Lentimicrobium sp. L6: one gene and its partner. The protein of the gene in region 2 binds, or shares a complex with, the protein of the main gene of each other region. Links are inferred from orthologs where the notes say so. Each region holds a gene or a part of one and is shown on either strand. Other genes may lie near its edges.

Region 1 (3,399 bases), on a different replicon or contig from region 2:
TCGGTTTGCAAAAAGGCTATCAAGTATGGCTGAGTGACAAAGGCAAAATTGAAGAGAAATACAAAAAAGTTCTTATAGATAATGAAATTGAGATTGAAGAGGGTCAACATTCAGAAAACATCATTCTACAAGCAGATGTAGTGGTAAAAAGTCCCGGAATTCCAGATTCGATAAAGCTTATTGAGAAAATTAAATCGAAAGGAATTCCAGTGATATCTGAAATTGAATTTGCAGCCCAATATACCGATGCCAAATTAATTTGCATCACTGGTAGTAATGGAAAAACTACCACGACAAGCCTTCTATACTTCATCCTGAAAAATGCAGGATTGAATGTAGGACTTGGAGGCAATATTGGGAAAAGCTTTGCCTGGTCAGTGGCTGAAGATGATTTCGATACTTATGTGTTAGAAATCAGCAGTTTTCAACTGGATGGCATGTTCGAATTCAAAGCCGACATCGCCATCATCACCAATATCACACCAGATCATTTGGACAGATATGACGATTGCTTTCAAAACTATGTGGATTCAAAAATGCGCATCATTCAAAACATGGACTCCTCAGACTATCTCATTTATAATGCTGATGACGCTGTAATTACAGCCGAATTAAACAAAAAGAAATCAAACATTCAGCTCCTTCCCTTTTCTCTTTACGAGAAATTTGAAAACGGTGCTTGGATGTCGGGAGATAACGTAATAATTAAAAATCAAAAGGACGAACTAATCATGACACTAAGAAGTTTAGCACTACAGGGTAAGCATAACACTTACAATTCAATGGCAGCCGGAATCGCTTCCAAATTAATGAACATTAGAAATAAAAATCTAAAAGAATCTTTAGAGGAGTTCCAAACTCTTCCACATCGCATGGAAAGCGTAGCAACTATAGGCGGAGTTCAGTATATCAACGATTCCAAATCGACCAATGTTAACTCTACCTATTTTGCCTTAGATAGCGTAAACAGACCTATCATTTGGATTGCAGGTGGAAAGGACAAAGGAAACGACTATGAATCTATCAAAAACCTAGTGAATTCAAAGGTTAAAGCTATTGTTTGCCTAGGCTTAGACAATATCAGTATTCATGAGAATTTCGGAAAATTCACTTCTACTATCATCGATACCTATTCTGCACAAGAGGCTGTTGAAACAGCACAAAGATTAGCAGAAGCAGGTGATGCTGTTTTATTATCTCCAGCTTGCGCAAGTTTCGATCTTTTCGAAAACTTCGAAGACAGAGGTGATAAATTTAAGAAAGCTGTTAACGAATTATAAAACTCAAATCCATTGAGAAAGTTTTTTACACATAAAGGAGACAAAACCATTTGGGTGATATACCTGATACTATCTTTAGCATCGATAGTACTCATCTATAGTGCCTCGAGCTATATTGCGGTAAAAATGCGGGATGGGAACTTCTTGTATTTCCTATTCAAGCAAATAGCAATAATTGGTGCCGGATATATCACCATGCTACTCTTCTCCAAAATCAGGTATCAAAACTTTCAGTGGCTGAGCAAACTTTTCATATTTGTTGTCATACCCATACTTTTATTTACTGCTATTTTGGGAACCAATATTAATAATGCGAGCCGATGGCTTACAATACCGATCATAGGTATCAGCTTCCAGAGCTCCGACTTTGCTAAAATCGTCCTTTTGGCTTTTCTAGCCCGAAATATCAGTAAACTCAATGGTCAACAAAATAACGGAACCAGTATTTACTATACCGCTGGAGCTATCTTCCTGCCAGCATTAGTCGTTACTGTGCTCATATTGAAGTCCAACCTAAGTACCGCTCTTTTGGTTTTTACTTCCGCCTTTTTCATGATGTGGTTAGGACAAGTAAAAACCAGATATCTGGTAGGCTTAGCTGGCATAGGAATACTATTTGTAATGCTGGCCTTTGTGGTAGCAAAAACAAATCCTAATCTACTTCCTCGTTTTGATACCTGGGTGAGTAGGATAGAGAATTTTGGCGGCGATGATAAAGATGCCAACTACCAAGTATTACAAGCAAAAATCGCCATCGCTTCTAATCCAATCATTGGCAAATTACCCGGTAAAAGTAGCCAAAGAGCATTTCTCCCATCCGCTCATGCCGATTTTATCTATGCCATAATCATAGAAGAATACGGAACCATTATTGGTTTTATTGGCATCTTAATATACCTAGCATTGCTTTGGCGCGCTATGGTTATCGCTAAAAATAGTGAAACGAAATTTGGAGCCCTCTTGGCCATGGGGCTCATGTTTAGTATCGTTTTTCAAGCCTTAATAAATATAGGTGTGGCCACCAACCTACTACCCGTTACAGGACAACCTCTTCCTCTGATTAGTTCAGGAGGAACCAGTTTTGTGTTTACGAGCATGGCTTTGGGAATTATTCAAAGCATAAGTGTTGGTTTAAAGAAAGAAAAAGAACCCATTGAAGTCGTACAATAATATGAGTAGCAACGAAAACATAAGAGTCATGATTAGTGGCGGTGGTACTGGAGGCCATATCTTCCCAGCTATTGCTATTGCGAAGGCTATTCAAAGAAAGATGCCCTTGGCCGAGTTTCTATTTGTAGGGGCACAAGGAAAGATGGAAATGGAAAAAATTCCAGAGGCGGGTTTTAAGATTGAAGGTCTTTGGATAAGTGGATTTCAGAGGAGTCTTAGTTTGAAGAATTTGAGTTTCCCTTTTAAACTTGTCAGCAGTTTAATGAAAGCCAAAACCATTATCAAGAATTTCAAACCACAAGTAGTTATTGGTGTGGGAGGGTTTGCCAGCGGGCCCACGTTAAGGGTAGCATCAAATATGGGAATTCCTTGCCTCATTCAAGAACAAAATTCCTACCCTGGTGTTACAAATAAACTACTGGCCAATAAAGTAAAAAGTATCTGTGTGGCTTATGAAGGAATGGATAAATTCTTCCCTAAGGAAAAGATTAAACTCACAGGAAACCCCATTAGAAAACAAGTAACAGAAGGCAATAAGAATGAAGCTTTAGAATTTTTCAAGCTTGACAAAGCAAAGAAAACCATTTTGGTAGTTGGAGGAAGTCTAGGTGCACAATCTGTAAATTTAGCCATAGCTGGTGAAATAGAAAACTGGGCAAAACTAGATGCACAAGTCATTTGGCAAACGGGCAAAACCACCTTTGAAGAATCAAAAACTGCTTTAGAGAATTCAGCTGCAAAGAATATACATATCTATGACTTCATTAGAAGAATGGATTTAGCTTATGCTGCAGCTGATTTAATTATCTCCAGAGCTGGAGCCATTGCAATATCAGAAATTTCCGCTGTTGGAAAACCTGTCATATTCGTGCCTTTTCCTTTTGCTGCCGAGAATCACCAAACGAAGAACGCACAAAAACTCGTCGACCATCAAGCTGCTAAACTGATA
Region 2 (3,531 bases):
TCTAAACAATGCACTTTATGCCCTAGCCGAAATCAAACCTAATATGTTTCTAAAGAAGTTTATTAAGATAAAAAAGAATAGAGTAATTCGCCCCAACCTAAGTCCATATTTGGAGCGATTATTAGAAGAACAAGAACTCAGTGAACAGCTTCCTTCTGAGGATATGCTAAATTATGTCAACTATAAATTCATTGTGAATACCCCAAAAGAGGTGAGAAACACAAGTGGTAATAGAGCGATGGTTCAAAGTAATAAAACCACTGTAATTAGTAGTTATAGCTTTAGAGAACTATTAATTAACAAGGAAAATATTTATCTAAAAATAAAGATGTAGGGTTATTTCATATCTATACTTGTCGGTAACGAAACATGGCCTTGAACCAATTTCCATACACCATGGTCATCTTTAATAAAAACTCCGGTAAAACGAATGCCATCTAAGCTCATCGCTTTATCATTATAGATGAAATTATAATTCAATTCTTCAAAGAACCAAGCAGTACGGGCATCTCGGTCGAAAGAGATATTTTGGTCTGTGATAGATATTAGGGTTTCATTTAAGGAATTGAATTGTCCAGACATGGTTTTTTTAATGGTAGACCAGCCCATTAGTTTTTCATCATTCTCGGTACCAATTAATATAACATCCTCTTTAGGACACCATATTTGTTCTATCATTTCTATATCGCCACTTTCTGTACTGGTGGCATATAAATCTAGAAGTTCTGAAACCTTGGCTTTTTCTTTTTCAAAGTCAATTTCTTTTTTCTCAGGCTTTTTAACTACTTCTTGTTCGTCTTGGTTTTGGCAAGAAGTCATCATTAAAAGAGCATATGCAAATAGGAGTATAAATGATTTTTTCATAGGACAAGGTTTTAAAAATTATGGAAGCTTAAAGATACAAAAAATACCTTGCTTTAGCCAGATTACTATGAAATTCATAATAAAAATTCACTTCGACATTTTTTTGGTATTAACAACAGATAGTTAAATATGTATTTTATTCTATATTTTTCGCCTTATCTATTTATCTAATTTTGTATGCAATCACTCCGCACATGAAGAAAAACTATTCAGATCGAAAATTTATTATGATTGGTGTCATTTCCATAATAGGAATGATATTCTTGGCTCGCTTGTTCTATGTTCAAATCATTGAAGAAGAGTATGCGCTATCTGCTGATAGTAATGTGATTAGGAAGAATATTATATATCCTGCTCGGGGTATTATTTATGATAGAAATGAGAAAATCATGGTGGCCAATAATGCAGCCTACGATTTGATGGTGATTCCTCGTCAACTTAAAGATTTTGACACCACTCGTTTTTGTTCCTTATTACAAATTTCTAACGAAGAATTTATTCGTAGAATGGATAAGGCAAAAAAATACAGCCGCTATAAAGCTTCTTTATTCTTGGGGCAAATTCCCAAAGAAGAATTTTCCTATCTGCAGGAAACATTATATGATTTTTCTGGGTTTTATGTACAAGAAAGAACCTTGAGGAGGTATCCATATCGCTCTGGAGCCTTAAATTTAGGTGATATTGGTGAAGTTAATAGAAAAGATCTAGATAGGGATGCCTTTTATCGCTCAGGTGATTATATTGGAAAAAGTGGTATTGAGAAATTTTATGAGAAGGAATTGAGAGGAGAAAAAGGTGTCGAATATGTGATGGTTGATGTGATGAACAGAAAGAAAGGGAAATATAAGGAAGGACGTTTTGATACATTAGCTGTGAATGGTAAGAGTTTGTATACCAGCTTAGATGCAGAATTGCAATTATACGGAGAACTCCTCATGAAGAATAAGCTGGGCTCAATAGTTGCCATAGAGCCTGCCACCGGAGAGATTCTGAGCCTGGTTTCTAGCCCTTCATACGATCCATCTATTTTAGTAGGAAGAAATAGAGGTAAGAATTTTATTTTATTACTTCATGATACGCTAAAACCTTTGTATAATAGAGCTTTAATGGCAGCTTATCCTCCAGGATCTACCTTTAAAATGCTTAATGCACTCATAGCTTTGGATGAACATGTGGTGACTATAAACACAGAATTTAGTTGTCAAGGAACAGTATCTAAGCCTATTAAATGTTCTCATAATCATATTACTCCATTAGGGATGATATATGGTATTCAGCAGAGTTGTAATCCTTATTTTTGGAATACATTTAGAAATACATTAAACAACCCAAAGGCTGGAAGTGTGAAAAAAGGATTTGAGAATTGGTCGAGGAAAGTGAGAAGCTTTGGTTTGGGAACTAAATTTAATACAGATTTGATGTATGAAAAGTCTGGCATGGTTCCTTCGGTTGAGTATTATGATAAAGTTTATCGTGGCGTTTGGAATGCTTTGACGGTTCGTTCCTTGGCTATTGGTCAAGGGGAGTTATTGATTACACCTCTTCAATTGGCTAACTTAACGGCAGCAATCGCCAATAGAGGATTCTATTTTAGACCACATTTAGTTAAATCTATTGGGGAGCCTTCTAATATCATTAGTAAGTATAACGAGAAGCAAGAGGTGGAGATAAAAGCGGAGCATTTTGCTCCTATAGTTGAAGGGATGAGAAGAGTTGTTCAAGTAGGAGGAACAGCTAGAAGAGGAGCTATGGATAGTGTGACCGTTTGTGGTAAAACCGGAACCGTTCAAAATCCACATGGTGATGATCACAGTATATTTATCGCATTTGCACCAATGGACAATCCTCGGATTGCGATTGCTGTTGTGGTAGAAAATGCAGGCGATTTCGGAGGCACATGGGCCGCGCCTATCGCCAGCTTGATGATGGAAAAATACCTGAATGGGGTAGTCATCAGAAAAGAAAAAGAGAAGAGAATTTTGGAGGCGGATCTCATTACTCCTGACTAGTCAAGCTTTGATTAAGTTTGTTAGATAGAAGTATAGAGAGTTAAGAGAGATAGAATATGAGAGAAAAGAATAGCATATTAAAAAATGTAGATTGGTGGCTAGTAGGTTTGTACTTTGCTTTAGCCTTAATGGGATGGATGAGTGTATATGCTGCTGTTTATAATCCAGAGCATTCCTCTATTTTCGATATGGGAGAGCGCTACGGAAAACAAGCTTTATGGATTGGGACCTCAGTGATTCTCATCTTTATCATTCTCCTGATCGATATGAAATTCTTCACCAGTTTTGCTTATGTCATATATGGTGCCACTTTACTTTTGCTGGTTGCCGTTCTTGTGATGGGAAAGGAGGTTGCAGGATCCAAAAGTTGGATACAAGTGGGGAGTTTTGCTTTGCAACCTTCAGAGTTTGCCAAGTTTGCGACCAATTTGGCCTTAGCCAAATATTTAAGCAGCATTCAAATCAATTTAAAAGATGTGAAGCAAGTTATCCGATCTGGAGTCATTATTTTTGCACCTTCAGTATTTATATTTTTGCAGAATGATACTGGTAGTGCCTTAGTTTATTTCTCTTTTATCTTGGTTTTATATAGAGAAGGTTTCTCAGGAAATTTTCTTGTTTTTGGTTTTCTACTTGCGCTATTATTTATACTCACCTT

What was found.
Region 1: the proteins of mrdA (region 2) and HNS38_RS07395 are in contact, whole or in part, in a crystal structure (PDB 6PL5), measured with the Thermus thermophilus proteins. The link is inferred for Lentimicrobium sp. L6 from one-to-one orthologs. Residues at the interface, in WP_223903432.1 of Thermus thermophilus: Arg4, Ile5, His6, Leu8, Ala9, Phe12, Ala15, Leu16, Leu19, Gly20, Arg22, Ala23, Trp24, Leu26, Gln27, Val28, Tyr31, Tyr34, Leu36, Leu43, Thr45, Asp47, Lys156, Gln157, Gly158, Ser160, Val184, Leu201, Glu202; in WP_223903423.1 of Thermus thermophilus: Phe161, Val165, Phe168, Val169, Leu172, Pro198, Tyr199, Glu202, Tyr211, Arg212, Asp213, Gln220, Val221, Gln223, Ser224, Ile226, Ala227, Ile228, Gly229, Ser230, Gly266, Phe267, Val270, Leu274, Tyr277, Gly278, Leu281, Phe285, Leu289, Arg297.

Annotation. Positions count from the first base shown.
Region 1 is NZ_JABKCA010000022.1:12,430-15,828, forward strand. The notes cover bases 399-3,371. They hold HNS38_RS07395 (FtsW/RodA/SpoVE family cell cycle protein), read left to right. Parts: upstream 399-1,292; coding sequence 1,293-2,450; downstream 2,451-3,371. Other genes in these bases: murD (UDP-N-acetylmuramoyl-L-alanine--D-glutamate ligase), read left to right, coding at 399-1,280; murG (undecaprenyldiphospho-muramoylpentapeptide beta-N-acetylglucosaminyltransferase), read left to right, coding at 2,452-3,371. Outside these bases: more of murD, read left to right, coding at 1-398; more of murG, read left to right, coding at 3,372-3,399. UniProt on the Escherichia coli protein: Peptidoglycan polymerase that is essential for cell wall elongation. Also required for the maintenance of the rod cell shape. Functions probably in conjunction with the penicillin-binding protein 2 (mrdA).
Region 2 is NZ_JABKCA010000015.1:71,177-74,707, forward strand. Bases 574-3,482 are described here. They hold mrdA (penicillin-binding protein 2), read left to right. Parts: upstream 574-1,091; coding sequence 1,092-2,873; downstream 2,874-3,482. Other genes in these bases: HNS38_RS05705 (nuclear transport factor 2 family protein), read right to left, coding at 574-864. Outside these bases: HNS38_RS05700 (hypothetical protein), read left to right, coding at 1-334; more of HNS38_RS05705, read right to left, coding at 337-573. UniProt on the Escherichia coli protein: Catalyzes cross-linking of the peptidoglycan cell wall. Responsible for the determination of the rod shape of the cell. Is probably required for lateral peptidoglycan synthesis and maintenance of the correct diameter during lateral and centripetal growth.